One region of the Bacillus sp. NPDC094077 genome, then DNA from elsewhere that is predicted to be linked to it. Evidence: predicted binding sites of a transcription regulator. Region 1 holds the regulator's gene; each other region holds the start of a gene.
The links. Region 1 encodes LexA, which represses DNA repair genes until DNA is damaged. Its sites were predicted from a motif close to CGAACATATGTTCG; they were not measured.
Positions count from the first base shown of each region.

Region 2: addB (helicase-exonuclease AddAB subunit AddB) is a predicted target of LexA. The motif match lies at 2,996-3,009, and genes of this name have one in related genera.
Region 3: uvrB (excinuclease ABC subunit B) is a predicted target of LexA. The motif match lies at 2,283-2,296, and genes of this name have one in related genera.
Region 4: recN (DNA repair protein RecN) is a predicted target of LexA. The motif match lies at 2,802-2,815, and genes of this name have one in related genera.

Region 1 is NZ_JBNNUF010000001.1:192,977-198,729, forward strand. It holds gene ACQKNR_RS00965 (DUF896 domain-containing protein) at 1-178, opposite strand, end outside; gene ACQKNR_RS00970 (YneB family resolvase-like protein) at 224-880, opposite strand; gene lexA (transcriptional repressor LexA) at 1,022-1,642, shown strand; partial or broken gene ACQKNR_RS00980 (DUF4097 family beta strand repeat-containing protein) at 1,759-2,049, opposite strand; gene ACQKNR_RS00985 (ABC transporter ATP-binding protein) at 2,232-4,031, opposite strand; gene ACQKNR_RS00990 (nucleotidyltransferase domain-containing protein) at 4,043-5,230, opposite strand; gene ACQKNR_RS00995 (lasso peptide biosynthesis B2 protein) at 5,232-5,705, opposite strand; gene ACQKNR_RS01000 (lasso peptide biosynthesis PqqD family chaperone) at 5,742-5,753, opposite strand, start outside.
Region 2 is NZ_JBNNUF010000003.1:109,527-115,279, forward strand. It holds gene cspA (RNA chaperone/antiterminator CspA) at 99-302, shown strand; gene ACQKNR_RS09225 (hypothetical protein) at 350-535, opposite strand; gene ACQKNR_RS09230 (competence protein ComK) at 823-1,404, shown strand; gene ACQKNR_RS09235 (TVP38/TMEM64 family protein) at 1,705-2,298, shown strand; gene lepB (signal peptidase I) at 2,355-2,918, shown strand; gene addB (helicase-exonuclease AddAB subunit AddB) at 3,035-5,753, shown strand, end outside.
Region 3 is NZ_JBNNUF010000004.1:198,382-204,134, forward strand. It holds gene ACQKNR_RS12715 (hypothetical protein) at 24-251, shown strand; gene ACQKNR_RS12720 (MerR family transcriptional regulator) at 352-1,113, shown strand; gene ACQKNR_RS12725 (hypothetical protein) at 1,110-1,730, shown strand; partial or broken gene ACQKNR_RS12730 (DUF4362 domain-containing protein) at 1,858-2,217, shown strand; gene uvrB (excinuclease ABC subunit B) at 2,369-4,345, shown strand; gene uvrA (excinuclease ABC subunit UvrA) at 4,351-5,753, shown strand, end outside.
Region 4 is NZ_JBNNUF010000001.1:696,389-702,141, forward strand. It holds gene spoIVB (SpoIVB peptidase) at 1-826, opposite strand, end outside; gene recN (DNA repair protein RecN) at 945-2,684, opposite strand; gene argR (arginine repressor ArgR) at 2,949-3,398, opposite strand; gene ACQKNR_RS03550 (TlyA family RNA methyltransferase) at 3,541-4,380, opposite strand; gene dxs (1-deoxy-D-xylulose-5-phosphate synthase) at 4,384-5,753, opposite strand, start outside.

The sequences.
Region 1 (5,753 bases):
TGCCTTTTTCGTTAACGACTTTAATTCCTTTAAGTTCGTTTAACATATTTTGACGAAATCCTTTTAAATATTGTTCACGTAGCGATTGACGCTCACGTTGTTCTTCTTCAGTTAAACCTTCAGCTTTTGCTTTTTTCGCTAAGAAGTTAATGCGTTCAACGAGTTCGTGACTAAGCATCTCGAATCCCCCTTCTAATCAAAACTGATTATTATCATACAATAGTTACTCTTCTTTATCAAGCAATTGCTTTGTATACTCTACATATCTACGATGTACAGTCGCTTTCGAAACATTGTGACCAAAGCCACGAAGCGTTGCTGCAATTTCTTCGAAAGTAAGTTCACTCCTACGCAAACGTACAATTTCCTCAATTGGCACTTCTTTTTTCTCTCTTCCTATGCTTAAATGACGATTTTTTAAATTATTTTCTGGGCGATAACCTTTTTCAACTGCGCGTTGCATGCCACGTTTAATTTTTAAGTTATGAATCTTTCTTTGATATTCTTCAACAATACCAATAATATCTAATACCATCGAATCAGAATCCGACAATTGTAATTCACCATTATGCGTATGCGTATACACTTTTATTCCTTCTTTATGTAAACAGTGCATTAATGCAATCTTCGCATTTCCCCTACCAAGGCGCGTTTCATCTTGAATAAGTAGCACATCAATTTGTTCGTCTCGAATTGTATCTAATACTTCTAATATGCCATCACGTTCAATTGTATAGCCACTAGCCTGCTCCTCAATCACCTTTGTAACATTCATTTGATAGCGCTCAGCTAAATGCAATAATTCATCTTTTTGACGTAATAATGATGTTTCCTGCGCTTCTTTTGTTGTACTCACACGTGCATAAATAATTGCATTCATTTTGAACCCCTCTTTCTCGCTATATTTTCTCTCTAGTGTAACATAAATTTGCCTTTTGTTCGAACTTATGTTTGTAGAATGTTTTTTCACATGTTATACTTATTAATAAGAAAAATGAAAGAAAACGAGGTGTTAGAAAACATGGAAAAGTTAACGAAACGCCAGCAAGACATTCTCGACTTTATTAAGCTAAAAGTACAAGAAAAAGGATATCCACCTTCCGTACGTGAAATCGGTCAAGCAGTCGGCCTCGCTTCTAGTTCTACAGTGCACGGACATTTATCACGACTAGAAGAAAAGGGCTATATCCGACGCGATCCAACAAAACCACGAGCAATCGAAATTTTAGGTGATGACCGAATGGATACAGAAACACAATCTGTTATTCAAGTTCCAATCGTCGGAAAAGTTACTGCTGGATTACCAATTACAGCGGTTGAAAGTGTAGAGGAGCACTTCCCACTCCCTGCTAGCATTGTTGCTGGAGCAGACCAAGTGTTTATGTTACGTATTTCTGGAGATAGTATGATTGAAGCGGGTATTTTCGACGGAGATTTAGTTGTTGTACGCCAACAACAATCTGCTTACAACGGTGAAATTGTCGTTGCCTTAACAGAAGACAACGAAGCAACGGTGAAACGCTTCTATAAAGAAAAAGACCATTTCCGTCTACAACCTGAAAACTCTTCATTAGAACCTATCATTCTAAAGCAAGTGTCAGTTATCGGAAAAGTAATTGGTGTATATCGTGATTTGCATTAAAAAATAATAAAAAGAAGATAATCACCTTATTTATATAGGTAATTATCTTCTTTTTATATTTTGATAGGATTCCTTTCATTCAAAAGAATGCATTTCATTAATTATTAACGCGTTTCTATAGTAACATTTCCAGCAGTTGAACTTGCCTCTAAATCATATTTGGCATCATGGTCAATACTATCTACATCCCCACTAGCCGTTTTTACTGTTACTTTCCCTATAACCTTTTTATAATTCACCTCACCAGCTTTTGTAGATCCCTCCACATTCTTAGCTGTTACATGTTTCAAATCCACATCTCCGGCGAGTACTCCAACACTTACGCGTTCACTTGTCACATCACTTATTTCTATTTGTCCAGCGGATGAATTTACTTTTACATCTTGATAAGAACGTTCAGGTACAATTCTCCTTTCTTACTTTAGTACTGTTCAATACACAGTACCTGTTTTATCCATTTATATTTATTCCCTAAATTTAGAAAAAGCACCAATAAAAGCCCGAATAAGATCTATTGTAACTGACCATTATTCGGGCTTTTATTCGATTCGAATTACATTCATACAAGACTTCATTCACTCTTTCTCCTCTAAGAGCCAACTTCCATTTGTGACCCTAATAAATTACGAAACACACCTTTCCTCTCTTTAGCTAATTGATTAAATTCACCTTTTTGAACAATTTCACCTTTTCCTAAAACAATAACTTGATCTGCATTGCGTATCGTAGATAAACGATGCGCAATAACAATAATTGTCATCGTTCCTTTCAACCTTTCTAATGCTGATTGGATTTTCACCTCATTTTCAGTATCTAACGCACTCGTAGCCTCATCTAATACTAAAATGGTCGGTTGTCTTAAAATGGCCCGGGCTAATACAAGTCGCTGGCGTTCACCACCTGAAAGTCTCACCCCACGATCTCCAATCAGTGTATCAAGCCCATTTGGAAGCATTCGTACAAATTCAGCTGCCGCCGCAAATTCTAATGCAGCCCAAATTTGTTCTTCACTTGCATTCGGATCAATCATCAATAAATTTTCTCTTATACTAGCATTAAATAAGAATGGGTCTTGTGGTACATAGCTAATAGCCCGTCTTAATGACAATAAATTATCAGTTGTAAGAGGAGTACTATCTATTAGCACTTGACCTTTTTCTGGTTGGATTAATCCCATTAAAACATCAATTAATGTACTTTTCCCAGCACCAGAATGTCCTACAATTGCCGTCATACTATTTATTGGAATTTGCACATTAATATTTTGAAGCGCATATAAAGATTCTTGCTTATTATAACGAAAGTAAACATCCTTGCATTCAATACCTTGTTCTATACAAATCGGCTTTATATGTTTTTGCTGATATATATCCTGCATTTCAATTGCTTCATTACACTCCTCTTGTAATTCCCATAAAGATTTAAAAGCAGGAATACTTGCAGCAAGCTGTTCTAAATTAGACTGAATCGCCGTAAAGCGTGGCCATAGTCTGGAGAATATGAGAATGATTAATAGTAATTGGGCAGGTTGCGCTTGAAACATACTTATTGATAAAAATATGAAAAATGCAATTAAAATAGCCATTGAAACTTTATAAAACAATTGAGAATTCGACCTAATTCTCATATACTCCATTTGTTCGTTACTCATCTTTTCTGTTATAGATTGGAACCAATCCAAACGTGATACTTCCAAGGCATTACTCTTTATATCTTTAATTCCATTGAAATGATCTGTTATACCAGAAAGATAACTTTGTGCCAATTCTGAGGTCTTACCGCCTAGTATTCGTGCTTTTTTTATAAAAATACGAGAAGCTGCCAAGAACAATAATCCAAATCCTAAAACAAATATAGTTATTTTGGGAGATAATAAAAACGCAAACCCCACCTGTATAAATGTAAAAAGAACAGAAGCTAACAATTGTAAAATTAAATTAATCCCATAACTAACACGAGCTAATTCTGTCGTTAATATATTTATTAGATTTGTTTTCCTTTTCTCTAAAAAAAAACTCCACTTTGCTTTTAAAATCATACTATATGTGTCTATTCTTAATTTCCTTATAAAAGCTTGTTGAGTTTTTGCATCCCGTAGCGTTATGTTTCTTTGTAGTAGATTTTGACCTAACACTATTAATACATATATACCTAAAATAGAGGTTAGACTTATGGTTTTAGGGGAATTCTGTAAAAGATTATAGACAGGCGCAATAAAAGAAGTCTCCTCGCCTATATTGATTATTCCAGTCATACTTATCATTGGAATTAATAAAATAATACCTATCCCTTCAAGTAAACTTATTAAAACCATACCAAACAAATTCACATACAGAATTTTCCCTGCAGAAGAGTATAATTTCTTCATAAAATATATAATATGATTCATCGATGTTCCCCCTATAACAAAGCAAGCTTCTTTGTTCTCCTCCAAAGACATAGAAACGGACGTAAAGGAAAATATAAAAAATGAAGAAATTTAGGTAGCGGTAATGTTTTTGCATCAATTGGATAAGGATATAGTTGGCTCATAATATATAAAATCTTTTGCTGATTAGACATTAGCGAAAATAAATGCCTACTATGATAAGCAAGTACTTCTTCAGGAACAGGATCGGTATGTAAGTTTATCATTTGCTTGAAATAAAATAACGCTTCTTGCGCTAACTGTTTTGAATGTTTTTTAGCTACTAATTCCATCATTCTTTCATCTAATCGTACACCTAGCAATTGAGCTGCCAAAATTAACGCTTGTCCTCCTAAATGAAGCATTTGATATTTTCTCATTAATTTATGAATCTCACTCCAATTAAGATCTTGATCGACAATTTTTTTTATATCTACTAACCAGCGCAATCTGGACCAACCATGTCTAGCGCCATGAGATACAAGAAATAAAAATAAGTCTTCCTTCCCTAACATATATACCGAATTACTCGTAAGTGTACTCTTTCTCTTTCGCTTCCAAAGCTCTTCAAACCCAGGTTCCTTACCAGGTCCGGGATTTAACCTCCAATGAATTTCAAGCTTGATCTGCTTTGTTGGATGGAAAAATGTTATATGATGATGCCTCCATTTCCAATCATTTAATATCGTTTGAATATAATCATCTTTCACATATCCCTGCTCTAAAAGTAGTTTTTCTACTTTTTCTAAATTTTGAATAGGAATAAGAACGTCCAAATCACAGGATGTTCGGAAAGAAATATCTCCATATAGGTCCTGAGATAGTACAGGCCCTTTTAGAAAAATCGTACGAATCTCATTTTCATTACATAGTTTATTTATTCGTTCCATTTCAGCACTTAAATAAAGCATTTGAAATGTATTTCTTTTATATTTTCTATTCAAGGCTTGTACAATATGTGAAGGAATCAGTTCCTCATCCTCATGTTTAAGTTTTTGATATATCACCGGATAAACGCGATGATGCACGGCTTGCTCAAGAAATACCTCCCAATCAATATCCGAAAACCATTCATTACTGTAAATTTGCATTGTTGCGTCATCTTGTAACTTCAAAATTGCACAAAGAAGTTTCAATTCCTTAGACATGAACTCTACATTAAGACCAAAATCTTTCTTCATTTTACTCTCCTTTAATAGTGTTCTCACTTAGCCTCTTTGCAAATGATCCAACAACAGTGAATTTCTCCATTCCTTCCGATCCAGTAACATAAAAAGAACCGCTACGTAACCATGCATGTGCAATTAATTCCCCATGACTATCCTTAGCAGTTCCTAAATAAAGAGTACTCTCAATGTGACGTTTTTCGAGCATTTTCATCCCAGCTATGGCTTTAACAAGACATTGACTTTCCCAAAAAGTATAACGACTCATAATAGAAATAGCTTCGGACACCTTTTTTAGTGTATCTCCGTGCAGTTGAATATGAGCACTTGACGTTTCACTCATGTAATCTCCTAAAGAAGGTGCAACTTTGGAAAATGTAATACTTTTTAGTACACGTGCCCATCCTAAAAAAATAAAAGCCTCTAAAAGTAAAAGCTTTGTTTTCATGTTCATTGATAAAAATATCCTTAACCTTTTCACAATATTCATAAATCCCTTCCTAGCAGTTCTTTCGAAATTATGAATCTATCTATTAGG
Region 2 (5,753 bases), on a different contig from region 1:
AACTAGTTTATGTTTCGTATTTGATAATGTGTGGATTCTTTTTTTATACAGGAAAACTAAAAAATTAAAAATTTGTATTTTCTTAGGAGGAAATAATCATGGCAGTAACAGGACAAGTAAAATGGTTTAACAACGAAAAAGGCTTCGGTTTCATCGAGGTTCCAGGCGAAAACGACGTATTCGTACACTTCTCTGCAATCGAAACTGAAGGTTTCAAATCTCTAGAAGAAGGCCAAAAAGTTAGCTTCGAAATCGAAGAAGGTAACCGTGGACCTCAAGCTAAAAACGTAATCAAACTATAATTTTATAGTTGATGATGGAAAAAAGGATGGCTGATGCCATCCTTTTTTTATTGTTCTTTTCCCGCTTTTTTCTTCTCACGTTTCTTACATTCTGGACATTTCGATTTACGAAAAGGTTTCACAAAGAACAGGAGAATGAAAAACAAACCGAATATAATACTAGCTGAATTTTTCACGATCACAATGCTACTATTTTTCATGTGAATGGTTGGTTGGATCTCTTTTTCTTCCATAACGGACCTCCATATATTGGATTTATATTTTAATTATAGCAAAGTTAATTGTTTTAACGATGTGAAAAGAGGAAGCAATTATAAATATTTATAGATAGTATAAATGCTTTTTGTGCAGGTTATTATTAATTTATCTTCATATTAATTTTTTATAATTTGACGGATGTTTGATTCATGATAAAAGATTGTAAAAAAGCGTAATGTGTAAAGCATTTCCTTTTCATAGGTGCTAAAATTATATATGCAGCTGCTAATATAAATGAAAAATAAAAAGGAGATAATAGAGTATGGAAAGTAAAGTGGAACGCTATGTCGAAAATTATGTTGTAAATAAAAATACAATGGCCTTACTTCCTGTTATTCTAAGTGAAAAGAAAATTGTTACGCGAGTAGTTGAAATGGAAGATTCTTTTTTTGTATTTCAAAAGCCTCTAGATATTATAGAAAGAAGTTGCCGTAAGCATGGTTCTAGTTTCTTAGGTAGAAAAGAAGGAACGAAAGAGTTAACCCATATTACACATAAAGCACCGATTGCGATTAGTCCGACAGATCAACTTTATTTTTTCCCTACCTATTCTTATTCTAGAAAAGAGTGCGCGTGGTTGTCGCATTTTTATATTGAAAGTAATAAAGAATTAAAAGATGGAAACCTTATTATTAGATTTATAAATGGCTTTGCTGTGAAATTAGAAATATCAAAAACTAGTTTTGAAAATCAGCAAAATCGTACAGCGAAATTGCGAACAGAGTATGAAGATCGAAAGAAGAAACAAGGAAATCCTTGTTTTAAAGAGATTGATAAAAGTGAAGAATCTAAATTAAGACCAGCATATGAGAAAGTGTATTTTGTGAAAGAAGGCGAAGTTTGAGAGGATGGGGGAAACCCCATTCTTTTTGTTTGTCAGTTTTTATCGGTAAGTCGATATAAAATAAGATTACAGAAGAGATTACCAATAAAACCACAAAAAATATTGTTCCTCAAATAGTCGAACGTACAACACATCCTGTCGAATATTGATAGATTATCATAGCTAAATAATGAAGGAATTCTAATGAAAGATATGGAAACTTAATAATTACGTCTCCATATGTCGTATCTACCATTTCCTCTTTCCTATAAGCAATGATAAAGTAGAGGTAGTAATTAGAGTAAAGGGGTAAAGTGTAGAATGGATTTTCAGGCAATCAAAGAGTATTTTTCACCAGAAAATATGGATCATATTGTTGAAAGTTATAAGGCGTTCGGACCGCTTCTTGGCATAGGCTTGCCGATGATAGAGGCGCTTATTCCAGCATTACCACTTATTGTGTTTGTACTAGCGAATGCTGTTGCATTTGGTTTTTGGCTGGGCTTTCTTTATTCGTGGCTTGGATCGGTAATCGGTGCTATGCTTGTCTTTTTCATTATCCGCCATTTTGGACGAAGCCGTTTCTTTTCTTTTGTAAATAAGCATGAGAAAGTGCGCAAGGCAATGGGGTGGATTGAAAGAAAAGGATTCGCGCCAGTGTTTGTTATATTTTGTTTTCCGTTTACACCGTCTGCGCTTATAAACGTTGTAGCTGGTTTATCTCGTATTAGCGTAAAACAGTTTGGACTTGCATTAGCATTCGGAAAGCTTGTGATGATTTTTATTTTAACGTATATCGGTCATGATTTAATGTCGTTTATTCATAAGCCGGTGAAATCAGTTATTGTTGGTATTGTTATTTTTATTCTATGGTATGTCGGTAAGAAAATCGAAGTAAAGTTAGAACTACATTAAGAATAGTCTTCTTTGTAAAGGAAAGCTTCATTATTAAAGGGTAAGGGGAGAAGCGGATGAAGAAAACTTTGAAAAAAGAAGGCCTAGAGTGGATAAGAACAATTTTAATTGGTGTACTATTAGCTGTATTTTTTCGAACGTTTTTCTTTTCAACGTACGTTGTAGAGGGGAAGTCAATGATGCCGACATTGCAAGATGGGAATATGCTCGTTGTAAATAAGGTGAGTTATCAAGTAGGGGACTTGAACAGATTTGATGTTGTTGTGTTTCATGCGAATAAAAAAGAGGACTATGTAAAGCGAATTATCGGTTTACCTGGAGACCATATTGAATATAAGCATGATAAGTTGTATATAAACGGTCAATTTATTGATGAGCCTTATCTAGAAAAGTATAAGAAAGAGACAAATGGAAGGCAACTAACAGGTGATTTTACATTAGAAGAGTTAACGAAAGAAAAGTTTGTACCACCTGGTTATATTTTTGTAATAGGCGATAACCGCCTCGGTAGCTGGGATAGTAGGCACTTTGGTTTTGTGAAGGCTGATACAGTTGTCGGTAAAGTTGATTTACGATATTGGCCAATTCAAGAGGTGCAGACGAATTTTTCAAAAGGTTGATATAATTAAGTAGAAGTATAGAAAAGACAAACAACTCAGTTTGTCTTTTTTCGTGTCCTATAATACAATTATAGTAGCAAACTAACGTTCGTTATGTAAGTGAAAGGTGGGGTTACATGTCACTTCGATTTGTAATTGGTAGAGCGGGAAGTGGAAAAAGTACACTTTGTTTACGCGAAGTGCAAGAAGAGCTAAAACAGCATCCAAGAGGGAAAACAATATTATATCTTGTGCCAGAACAGATGACATTCCAGACGCAGCAGGCGTTAATTGGAAGTGAGGATGTAAGAGGTTCTATTCGGGCACAAGTTTTTAGTTTTTCACGATTAGCGTGGAAAGTGTTGCAAGAAGTTGGCGGAGCGAGTCGTCTTCATATAGATGAAGCGGGTGTGCATATGTTACTTCGTAAAATTGTAGAATCTCGTAAAGATGGTCTATCGGTGTTTCAAAAAGCAGCGGAGCAAAACGGTTTCTTTGAACATCTTGGCAGTATGATTGCGGAGTTTAAACGTTATAACGTGACGCCATCTAACGTATATGAAATGTGGCAACAATTAGATACGCATAGTAGCAGCGCAGAGCAAAAGCTGCTAGCGAATAAAGTATATGATTTACAACTATTATATGATGATTTTGAGCGTGCTTTAATCGGAAAATATTTAGATTCAGAAGACTATTTACAATTGCTAGTGGAAAAGCTTCCGCAGTCTGAATATGTAAATGGTGCCGAAATTTATATAGATGGATTTCATTCGTTCTCTCCTCAAGAGCTAGAAATTTTAAGGCAGCTCATGATTTGCGGAGCGAGAGTCACAATTACGTTAACGATAGATGAAAAAACGTTAGCACAGCCAGTGAGTGAACTGGATTTATTTTATGAGACGACGTTAACATATGAAAAAATCAAACAAATAGCGCGTGAAGAGAAAATAGAAATTGAAAAAACAATGCCACTTATGGAACAACTGCGTTTTCATTCTCCGGCATTAGCGCATTTAGAAACGCATTATGAAGCACGACCAAATGAAAAGTTTCACGGTGAAGCAAGTGTAACAATTAGTACAGCAGCGAATTTACGAGCTGAAGTAGAAGGTGTTGCTCGTGAAATTCGTAGACTTGTCGCGGATGAAACGTATCGTTACCGCGATATTGCAGTCCTTCTTCGTAACGGGGAAAGTTATTACGATGTGATGCGAACATTATTTACAGATTATAATATCCCGCACTTCATCGATGAAAAACGCCCGATGTCACATCATCCATTAGTAGAATGTATTCGTTCTGCCTTAGAAATTATTAGCGGGAACTGGCGTTATGACGCAGTGTTCCGCTGCGTGAAAACAGAGCTTTTATATCCATTAGACGTAAGAAAAGAAGTTATGCGCGAAGAGATGGATGAGTTTGAAAACTACTGTTTAGCGTACGGTGTACAAGGGAAGAGATGGACTTCTGAGGAGCCATGGATGTATCGCCGTTACCGTTCGCTTGACGATACAAACGGAATGATAACAGACAGTGAACGTGAAATGGAAGAGAAAATAAATCGACTGCGTGACATTGTAAGAACGCCAGTTATTCGTATGCAAAAAAGGTTAAAGCGTGCGGGAACTGTTATGCAAATGTGCGAAGTGGTTTACTTATTTTTAGAAGAACTGGACGTTCCGAAGAAGTTAGAAGAATTACGTATTCGTGCAGAAGAGAGCGGAGATTTCTTATTTGCGACAGACCACGAACAAGTATGGGAAGAAGTGATGAGTCTTCTTGATACGTTTGTAGAGATGCTTGGTGAAGAGAAAATGTCACTTTCTATGTTTACGGATGTTATGTCGACAGGTCTTGAAGCACTTCAATTTGCTAACATTCCGCCTTCATTAGACCAAGTATTAATTGCCAATATTGATCGCACTAGATTATCAGACGTGAAAGCGACATTTATTATCGGAGTAAATGAAGGAGTCATTCCAGCAGCACCGATGGATGAGGGGATGCTTTCTGATGAAGAAAGAGAGGTTCTTGGCGCAGCAGGTATCGAATTAGCGCCAACGACGAGACAAACATTATTAGAAGAACAGTTTGTTATGTACCAAATGGTAACGAGAGCATCTGAGAAGTTATACATTTCATGCCCGCTTGCAGATGAAGAAGGAAAGACGTTACTTGCGTCTAGTTTTATTAAGAAAATAAAAAGAATGTTCCCTGATGTAAAAGACGCGTTTATTACGAATGATGTAAACGACTTATCACGTTCGGAACAAATCTCATACGTAGCAACGCCAGAAGTAACGTTATCTTATGTTATGCAGCAACTACAAACGTGGAAGCGATACGGATTTGAAGGGAATTTAGACTTTTGGTGGGACGTATATAACTTCTACGTGACTTCAGATGAGTGGAAACAAAAAAGTAGCCGCGTGTTATCAAGTTTATTCTACCGAAATCGTGCGCAGAAACTAAGTACAGCTGTAAGTAGAGATTTATACGGAGATAAAATAAAAGGAAGCGTCTCTCGTATGGAGTTATTCAATCGTTGTGCGTACGCTCATTTTGCGCAGCACGGTTTATCATTAAGAGAGCGTGATATTTTTAAACTAGATGCACCAGATATCGGTGAACTATTCCATGCAGCGTTGAAGAGAATTGCAGATAGGCTATTACGTGAAAACCGCACTTGGGCGGATTTATCAATAAAAGAGTGTGAGCATCTTTCTGTTTTAGTAATAGAAGAAATCGCGCCGTTATTACAACGACAAATTTTATTAAGTTCAAACCGTCATTTCTATTTAAAACAAAAACTACAACAAATCATTTTCCGTACATCAATCATTCTTCGTGAAC
Region 3 (5,753 bases), on a different contig from region 1:
TAGATATATAAAGGGGAAGCGGAATGGGATTACCTGTGTTATGTGTCGCTACAGCTATATTTGCACTTCTTTGGGGAATGCAAAATTTTTCTTTTAATCCAGTGCCAAGTATTTGTATTGTGATTGGTACTGTCGGTTTATCGTATTATTTATTACTATCAGCTCATTATCATAAAACGGCAACGGGTGTTGTTGTTGGAGCGCTTATTTTATTTTGCGGGCGCGCTATACAGAAAGGGCTATTTTCGTAAAAGCTGTTTATACAAAGAGTATAAACAGCTTTTTGTATTTTTTTAACAAAGGTATTGAAAGTGACGTTACGTCATCTTTTATAATGAAGTGGAAGAGGTGATGGTAGTGATTTCAATTCAAGAACTGACGAGAGAAACAGGGGTTACGGTACGTACACTGCGTTATTATGATCAAATAGATTTATTAAAGCCGAGCGGGAAAACAGAGGGTGGACATCGGTTATATAGTGAAGCTGACGTCATTCGTCTGCAACAAATTTTATTTTTAAAAGAAATGGGATTTTCATTAAAAGAAGCTGCGAATATGTTAGTAAAAGGTGAACTTAACTTAAAGGATTCGCTTGAAAAACAACTTCGATTCGTACAAGAAGAACAAAAGAAATTTAATCGAATGGAGCGTATCTTACAAGCAGTTGTTTATTCGGTCGATGTGGAGGGGGAACTGGATTGGAAAGTTATGTTTGAACTTATTCAGCTTTCGAAACAGTCGCCTCGTATACGTGAAATATTCCAAAATGAAGTGTTTTCAAAAGAAGAGCAAGATTTACTTCACAATTTGCCAAATATGAGTGAGGAAGATCCGAATGTATTAGAGTGGGTAGATTTATTAAAGCAAATACGTAATTTTATGAAAGACGGTAAGGAAGCAGCGAGTGATGAGGTACAAGGGGCAACGAAGAAATTAATGCAGAAGTGTTTAGAGATGGCTAATGGGGATGAAGCGTTTTTAGATAAGCTATGGGAAGTTAGAAAATCGAAGGAAGATTCACAGAAAATGAGCATGTATCCAATTGAAGCAGAGCTTTTAATATATATGGATGAAGCTTTTCGTATTTATGATGAAAGGGAGAAGGATAAATGAGTATACTCGCAGAATATCGGTGGTATTTTTTAATTGGGGCAGAAATTGTATTTTGGTTATCAGCTATCGGTTTCTTTTTACTACGTTACGGATTCCGTTTGAGAAAGGCGAGTTTTATCATGGGGATTGTGCTACTCGTAAATGAAGTGTTTATTTTAACTGTAGGAGTAGTGGACTATTATCAAACAGGAAAGTTCTCTAACTTTCAGATTATTACTGTAATTATTTTATTATATGCGGTCTTCTACGGGAAAAAGGATTTGAAGAAGCTTGATATATTTGTACAAAAATTAGTTGCGAAATGGCGGAATGAACCAGCGCCTATCATTGAAGAACAGGTAGAATTAACAGGTATGGCCTATGCGAAGCAGGAAATGAAAAATTGGGTATTACATCTTGTTTTATTCGTTGGTGTGCATACTTTCTTTTTCTTCGCGTATGGATTTATTCCATTTGAACAATGGGGCAATTGGTTAGAGTCAGGAATCGTCTTAAATAAAGCTGCAAGTCGCGTGAGCCAAGTGTGGGCGATTATATTTTTAGTTGATACAGCAATTTCATTTTCATATGTTATTTTTCCGAAGAAGGAGAAAGGGAAAGAAAAGCTACTTTCATAGAGGAAAGTAGCTTTTGTTCCCTTTTTGGGTATATAAATAGTTTTTATAGGAGAGGATGACAATAGGAAAAAGAAGCGGTTTTATATGTATATCTCTCTTTAGCTTAGTAGCATGCTCATAACCCAACATTACAATTGATAAGAAGAATGATGTTATTACAAAGAGAGCAGGAATTTCCAATCTAGATAAATTTGAAAAGTTTGTTTTGAGTGTTGAAAACAGGGAAGTTAATAAAATGAGAATTGTACATTATACACATGAAGGTGACCCGGTTTTTCAAACTTTAGAGTATAGTGGAAAAGATATACTTTATGTGTTAGATAATAGGCAAGATTAATTTGCTGGTGACTATAAAGGATTGCACGAAGATAGTTGTAAAAGGATTGTTAAAGAGCAACGCGAAACAGAAACTATTTATAGATTAATAGGTTGTACAAATGAAAATGGGCACAATGGATATGACTTATTATATATACCTAAAAAATAAAATAGAAAAAGGAAGGAAGTTCTTACTCCTTCCTTTTTCTATTTATATATTGTCGAAAACTTTACCGAATATCTGTTCGTTTTTTTAGGTTTTTTATGGGCATTCGTGGTAAAATAATAATACAGATTTTTATGAGGAGGTCGGATTTTACTTGGAACATCAATTTGAAATTATCTCAGCGTATTCCCCGCAAGGTGATCAGCCGGTAGCTATAGAGAAGCTTGTAGAGGGAATTAATAGTGGAAAGAAAAAGCAAGTGTTGCTTGGAGCGACAGGAACGGGTAAGACATTTACGATTTCAAATGTCATTAAAGAAGTGCAGAAGCCAACACTTGTGATGGCTCATAATAAAACGTTAGCAGGACAATTATATAGTGAGCTGAAAGATTTTTTCCCGAATAATGCAGTTGAGTATTTCGTTAGTTATTACGATTATTATCAGCCAGAAGCGTATGTGCCGCAAACAGATACGTTTATTGAAAAAGATGCGCAGATTAATGATGAAATTGATAAATTGCGTCACTCAGCAACGTCTGCATTATTTGAACGGGACGATGTAATTATCGTTGCGAGTGTTTCGTGTATATATGGTTTAGGTTCTCCGGAAGAATACCGCGAGTTAGTTGTTTCACTTCGAGTTGGTATGGAAAAGGACCGCAATCAATTGCTTCGTGAACTTGTTGATGTACAGTATGGACGTAATGATATTGATTTCAAGCGTGGTACATTCCGTGTGCGCGGAGATGTAGTTGAAATCTTCCCAGCATCACTTGACGAGCATTGTATTCGGATTGAATTTTTCGGTGATGAAATCGATCGTATTCGTGAAGTAAATGCGTTAACAGGTGAAGTATTAGCAGAACGTGATCATGTAGCAATCTTCCCGGCATCTCACTTCGTTACACGTGAAGAAAAAATGAAGGTCGCTATTGAAAATATCGAAAAAGAATTAGAAGAGCGCTTAAAGGAATTAAATGATAATGGTAAGTTGTTAGAAGCGCAGCGCATAGAGCAACGTACACGTTATGATTTGGAAATGATGCGCGAGATGGGCTTTTGTTCAGGTATTGAAAACTATTCCCGTCATTTAACACTTCGTCCAGCGGGTGCAACTCCGTATACGTTATTAGACTATTTTCCAGAGGATTTCTTAATTGTTATGGATGAGTCGCACGTATCAGTGCCGCAAGTAAGAGCGATGTATAACGGGGACCAAGCACGTAAGCAAGTGCTTGTGGATCATGGATTTCGTTTGCCATCAGCTTTAGATAATAGGCCACTCATGTTTGATGAGTTTGAAGAGAAAACGAATCAAGTTATTTACGTTTCAGCAACGCCAGGACCGTACGAGTTAGAGCAGTCACCGGAGGTAATAGAACAAATTATTCGTCCAACAGGGCTTTTAGATCCACCGATTGATATACGACCAATTGAAGGGCAAATTGATGATTTATTAGGAGAGATTCAAGATCGCATTGCAAAAAATGAGCGTGTATTGATTACGACTTTAACGAAAAAAATGTCAGAGGATTTAACGGATTACTTAAAAGATGTAGGAATTAAAGTGAACTATCTTCACTCTGAAATTAAAACATTAGAACGTATTGAAATTATCCGTGACCTTCGCCTTGGTAAGTTTGATGTACTTGTCGGTATTAACTTATTACGAGAAGGATTAGATATTCCAGAAGTATCACTTGTAGCTATTTTGGATGCTGATAAGGAAGGGTTCTTGCGTTCAGAGCGTTCATTAATTCAAACGATTGGTCGTGCAGCACGTAATGAAAACGGCCGCGTTATTATGTACGCAGATCGCATAACGAGATCGATGGGAATTGCAATTGAAGAAACGCAGCGTCGTCGTAGTATACAAGAAGCTTACAATGAAGAGCATGGTATTACGCCGAAAACGATTCAAAAGGGTGTGCGTGATGTAATCCGTGCAACGACAGCTGCTGAAGAGCCGGAAACATATGAAGCAACACCTGCTAAGAAAATGACGAAAAAAGAGCGCGAAAAGACAATTGCGAAGATGGAAGCAGAGATGAAAGAAGCGGCAAAAGCGTTAGACTTCGAGCGTGCAGCTGAATTAAGAGATTTACTATTAGAATTAAAAGCGGAAGGGTGAAAAGAGTGAGTAAGAGCAAGGATTTTATTGTTGTAAAAGGTGCTAGAGCACATAACTTGAAAAATATTGATGTAACCATTCCGAGAAATCAGCTTGTTGTTGTAACGGGATTGTCTGGTTCAGGGAAATCATCATTAGCGTTTGATACGATTTATGCAGAAGGGCAGCGCAGATACGTAGAATCGTTATCTGCGTATGCACGTCAGTTTTTAGGGCAAATGGATAAGCCTGATGTCGATACGATTGAAGGATTGTCACCAGCGATTTCGATTGATCAAAAAACGACGAGTCGTAATCCACGTTCAACTGTCGGAACGGTAACGGAGATTTATGATTATTTACGTTTATTATTTGCGCGAATTGGTACACCAATTTGTCCAAATCACGGGATTGAAATTACATCACAAACAGTAGAACAGATGGTAGACCGTGTTCTTGAATATCCTGAACGTACGAAATTACAAGTGTTAGCTCCTATCGTGTCAGGGCGTAAAGGTGCGCATGTGAAAGTGCTTGAGGATATTAAGAAGCAAGGTTATGTTCGTGTACGTGTTGATGGTGAAATGCTAGATGTATCAGAAGAGATTACGTTAGATAAAAATAAGAAGCATTCCATAGAAGTTGTAATTGACCGTATTGTTGTAAAAGAAGGAATTGCGAGCCGTCTTGCTGATTCACTTGAAAGTGCATTAAAGCTTGGCGGGGGACGAGTGTTAATCGATGTTATGGGAGAAGAGGAACTTCTATTTAGTGAACATCATGCTTGCCCGCATTGTGGCTTTTCAATTGGCGAACTAGAGCCGCGTATGTTCTCATTCAACAGTCCATTCGGGGCATGTCCTTCTTGTGATGGACTTGGCTCAAAGTTAGAGGTAGATTTAGAGCTTGTCATTCCAAACTGGGATTTAACATTAAATGAACATGCGATTGCTCCGTGGGAACCGACAAGTTCACAATATTACCCACAACTTTTACAATCTGTATGTAATCATTACGGCATTGATATGGATATGCCTGTGAAAGATATACCGAAAGATTTATTTGATAAAGTGTTGTACGGAAGCGGTGAAGAGAAAGTTTATTTCCGCTATGTAAATGAGTTTGGTCAAGTAAAGGAAAATGAGATTTTATTTGAAGGCGTTATTCCGAATATTGAACGTCGCTATCGTGAGACAAGTTCGGATTACATTCGTGAGCAAATGGAAAAGTATATGGCAGAGCAAGCTTGTCCGAAGTGTAAAGGTGGACGCTTAAAGCCTGAAAGTTTAGCTGTATTTGTTGGCGGAAAAACGATTGCGGATGTAACGAAGTATTCGGTTCAAGAAGTTCACGATTTCTTCTCAAATGTTGAACTAACGGAGAAACAACAAAAAATTGCTCACTTAATTTTAAGAGAGATTCAAGAGCG
Region 4 (5,753 bases), 500 kb from region 1:
CTGGATTCCCATGACTACCTCTTTCAATTGATGTAACTGTCGAACGCATAATTTGTCCATCTTCGACTTGAATCGGCTTTTTTGTATCATTATCAGAAATGACATGACCAAGTGCTCCGTATTTCATAGAATCCGGATGAACAAATGTCATTGTTCCGATTCCAGCTGCCGAATCACGAATATATAAGCCAATTCGATAAGACGATTCCCCTCTGTCTTTTTGTGGTGTTAACTTCGTGCGGATATATTTCCCATCTCTTAATAAAACAAGATTAAGCGGTTCACCTGTTTCTCCACTACTATGAATAAATGGTGCTACATCGCTCATCCTTTCAATTGTTTTACCATTAATTTCAGTAATCATATCCCCAATTTGCACACCAGCTGTTTCACCTGGAGATATTTTACCCTTTTCAGTTTGAATTAAATGATGGCCTACAACAAGTACACCTTTTGTGTTCAATTTTACACCAATCGATTGTCCACCTGGAATTACTTTAAAATCTTTTAATACTTTCACATTTACTTTTTTCACTGGAAAACCAGCGAGTTGAAACACCATATCAGCTTCACCATTTTGGTGAGAATTTACCATAAGCTCTCGTTCTTGTCCAGTTGAACTTACTGTAAATACATTACGATTCGTAGATGAAGCTTCAAAAACTGGTAATGACGCTATTTCTGACTGTTGTCCTTCAAATACAACAAGTTGCTTCGGGGATGAAATAAACGTTCGAATCGGTTTAAAACATCCAATAAAAACTAAAGAAACAAGGAGACAAAGACCTATTAATTTTCGAAATCTTTCTAATTTCAATTTGTTCACTCTCCTCGCTCCTACCCCACATTCAGCCTTTTGGCTTCACTTTTTAATCTCTCCTTGCGGTGCTTTATTTATAACCGGAAGAATTAAGAAATCATCATTTGAGAAAAAAAGCTATCCATTACTGGATAGCCTCTGCTGTCTGTTTAAAATGATGTGCTTGCGTAAGTAGCTCTTTCGCATGTTCTGTCGTTAAATCTGTAATTTCCACACCCGAAATCATTCGAGCAATTTCCGTTACTTTATCATCCGTACTTAACACAGTAACAGATGTTATTGTCCGATCATTCGCCACTTGTTTTCGAATAAATAAATGTGAGTCCGCCATTGAAGCTACTTGAGGTAAGTGCGTAATACAAAGTACTTGCGAGTTTACTGATACACGATAAATTTTTTCAGCAATAGCCTGTGCAACCCGACCACTCACACCCGTATCTACTTCATCAAAAATAACAGAGGCAACACCTTGATGTTTAGAAAAAATGCTTTTTAAAGCTAAGATAATACGAGATAGCTCTCCGCCAGAAGCGACCTTTGAAAGTGGCTTTAACGGTTCACCTGGGTTTGTTGAAATATAAAACTCCACATGATCGTAGCCATCTGCCGTAAGTTTCACCGGTATCCCTTCCACAAGAGGTTCTTCTGCACTTCCTGCCCTCTTCATGATTCTCACTTCAAATTTTGTTTTTTCCATATATAGTTCTTTTAATTCCTGATGGATCGCGCTTGTAAGACGATCTGCAAGCTCATAGCGCATATTACTTAGCAACATTGCTTCTTTTAAAATTACACCTTCTAATTCCCTTAATTGTTTCTTCGTCGTTTCAATATGCACATCTTTATTTTCAATTGTAAAAATTTCTTGTTCAATTTTATCAGCATACGCTAAAATCTCTTCTACAGTATTTCCATACTTTCTCTTTAACATACGGATTTCATTTAAACGTGTTTCAATTTCATCTAGACGATTTGGATCATATTCCATCATATCAAGCTTTTCTCTAAGTTGATACGCAACTTCTTCTAATAAGTAATAGCTATTCGCAATTGAATCATGACTCTCTTGATACGCTTCATCTAAGTGCGTAATACTCTCCATTTGTCCCATTGCGTTTCTTACATGATCTAGACCTTGTCCATCAGCACTTAATGAACGATATGCATCACCTAACGCTTTATAAATCTTTTCAAAATTAGAGATTTTTAATCGTTCCTCAGTTAATTCATGTTCTTCGTCCATCTTTAAATCCGCCTTACGGATTTCTTCATGTTGGAATTGAATTAAATCTAAGCGATGGGCCATTTGCTGTTCATTCTCACTTAAAGATTTCAGTTGTTTTTTTAATTTCTCATAGTCAGCGTATACATTTTGATATATATCTAATTGTTTAACAATACGATCTCCATCAAAGTGATCCAGCATAAACAGATGACGTTCTTCATTCATTAAATCTTGTGTTTCATGCTGTCCATGAATATCAACAAGCGTTTTCCCAATCTCTTTTAATATGCTAAGCGTAACAAGTTTCCCATTAACACGACATACACTCTTCCCGTTTGCAGCGATATCCCGCTTCAAAATAATCATGCCGTCTTCTATTTCTATATCTAACTCCTCTGCCTTTTCAATACATGGATGCTTATCATCTTCTACATAAAATAGACCCTCTATCTCAGCTTTTTCTGTTCCGTATCGTACAAATTCTGCTGAACCACGGCCACCAACAAGCAAACTTATCGCATCAATAATAATCGATTTTCCGGCGCCTGTTTCACCACTTAAAACCGTTAATCCTTTTTGAAAAGAAATATTTAATGCCTCAATAATAGCAAAGTTTCTAATCGATAATTCCGATAACAATGCCCCATTCACCTCGTTATAAACTAATCCCCTATTAAGGGCTTTTCTCAGTTCTTCATTCAAATAGTCATACTATATGTTTGTATGTATATACTCTTCTAACCCGCTCCATTGTACCAAACATTTGTTTTACGGGTCAATCCACCTATTTTCTAACTTTATTCAAACAAAATATTATATTGCAATTAAAAATTCATATTTTTAACCAATAAAAATATCCTGTTTACTTTCCACTCTACAGAGGAAAGCAAACAAGATTTTTTGTTACAACATATTTAAGAAACGATCAGAGACAACACCTGTATCCTCAGGTGTACGGCAAATAATTAAGCAAGTATCATCACCACAGATGGTTCCGATGATCTCATCCCACTCTAAATGATCAATAAGTGCTCCAAGTGAATGAGCGTTACCAGGCAATGTTTTTAGCACAAGCATATGTCCTGCCGTGTCTAATTTCACAAATGAATCCACTAGATTTCGTTTTAATTTTTGTAACGGGTTAAATCGTTGATCTGCTGGCAAGCTATATTTATAGCGACCATCATGTAATGGCACCTTCACTAAGTGCAGTTCTTTAATATCGCGCGATACTGTCGCTTGCGTTACATTAAATCCCTCATTACGTAAAATATCAACTAATTCATCTTGTGTTTCAATTTCTTTGTTCGCAATAATTTCCCTGATTTTAATATGGCGCTGACCTTTATTCATACATTTGCACCTCACACTATCTCTTACCATAGTTTAAACATTGGTATACTTCACTTATTTATGTTAACTTATAATTCGTTACTTGTACACAATTGTTTTTACAATCATTATACAATTAAAACAAAAAGAGGAACAACATATGTTATTCCCCTTTTCCTTTTTGTTTTAACACTTCATGCGCTTCTGTAACAACTTGCTCAATAGAAATTGGAGAATGATTTTTGCCATTCTCACGTTCCCCATGCCATTTTAAATGAATTAAAAATTCAATATTACCATCTCCACCCGTAATCGGTGAGAAAGTTAAACCTTCCACATCATAGCCTTCTTTTAAAGCAAATTCGACAATCATTTCTACGACAGCTTCATGTACTTTTCTATCACGAACGATGCCTTTTTTCCCAACTTGCTCTCTTCCAGCTTCAAACTGCGGTTTAATTAACGCTGCTACATCTCCATTTTGCATAAGCATTGTTTTTAAAACTGGCAGTATAAGTTTTAATGATATAAATGAAACATCGATACTAGCAAATTGCGGTAAACCACGCTCTAAATCTGCTGGTGTTACGTAACGGAAATTTGTGCGTTCCATTACGACAACACGCTCATCTTGACGCAATTTCCAAGCAAGTTGATTATATCCTACATCTAATGCATAAGATAACTTCGCTCCATTTTGAAGTGCACAATCTGTAAATCCACCAGTTGATGAACCAATATCTATCATAACTTTATCTTGTAAATCAAGATGAAATGTCTCTAATGCCTTTTCAAGTTTATAACCACCACGGCTTACATACGGCATAACTTGTCCCTTCACCGTAATCTCTGTATCTTGTGGGATTTTCTCTCCTGGCTTATCAAGTCTCATCTCATTCGCATATACGAGTCCAGCCATAATAGCGCGTTTTGCTTTCTCGCGTGTTTCTATAAGTCCTCGCTCTACTAATAGTACATCTACTCTTTCTTTTTTTACACTCATTTGTTACGCCCTTTTTTGTTTTGATGGAATCATTGTATGAATACGGTCTACAACAGCATCTGTTGTTAAACCGATTTCTTCCAATAATTTTGTTACACTACCGTGCTCTATGAAACGATCTGGAATACCCATTCGTTCAATTAATGCACTATGGTATCCGTTCTCAGATGAAAATTCAACTACTCCCGTTCCAAAACCACCGATTAAACAAGCTTCTTCAATCGTTAAAATCGGTATATTTTTTCCTAAGAGATCATGTAAATATGCTTCGTCCATTGGTTTAATAAAGCGAGCGTTCACTACTTTCACTGAAACTCCAGCCTTTTCAAGACGCTCAGCCGCTTCCATTGCCATTGGAATTGTCGTACCAAATGTTAAAATAGCTGCTTGTGTACCTTCTTTTAACGTTTCCCATGAGCCAATTGGAATTGCCTTTAATTCTTCATCCATATGAACGCCAAGTCCATTACCGCGTGCATAACGTAAAGCGATGGGTCCATCTTCGTATTGCATCGCCGTATATACTAAATGTTGCCCTTCATTTTCATCTTTCGGCATCATTAGTACAATATTCGGTAAGTGACGTAAAAACGAGATGTCAAATACACCTTGATGTGTTTCACCGTCTGCTCCTACTAATCCAGAGCGATCTATTCCAATGAAAACATTTAAATTTTGACGGCATATATCATGAACAACCTGATCATATGCTCTTTGTAAAAATGTTGAATAAATTGCTAAGAATGGCTTCATCCCTTGCGTTGCCATACCTGCTGCCATTGTTGTAGCATGCTGTTCTGCAATACCTACATCGATCATACGATCTGGGAATTCTTTTTGGAATTTCTCAAGTTTCGACCCAACAGGCATTGCAGGAGTAATTGCAACGATACGCTCATCCTCTCTCGCTAGCTTAAGTACAGTTTCACTAACAACAGCACTCCACGCTGGTGCAACTTCCTTCGGTTTAACGAAGTCACCCGACTCAATTTTATACGGTCCTGTTCCATGCCAAGTTCCAATAACGTCACTCTCAGCTGGTTTATAACCTTTTCCTTTTTTCGTAATAACATGAACAAGTACTGGGCCTTTTGTTTTCTTTGCATATTGCAACGTTTCAAATAACTTCTCATAGTCATGCCCATCGACTGGACCTAAATATGTAAAGCCTAACTCTTCGAAAAAGACGCCTGATACTAGTAGATATTTAAGACTATCTTTTATTTTCTCTGCTGTCGCAGCCACTTTCCCACCAACTGCTGGGATTTTCTTTAATATATACTCTAGTTCATCTTTTACCCAGTGGTATTTTCCTGCAGTACGTAAGCGACCAAGTACATTATGAAGCGCACCAACGTTTGGTGCAATTGACA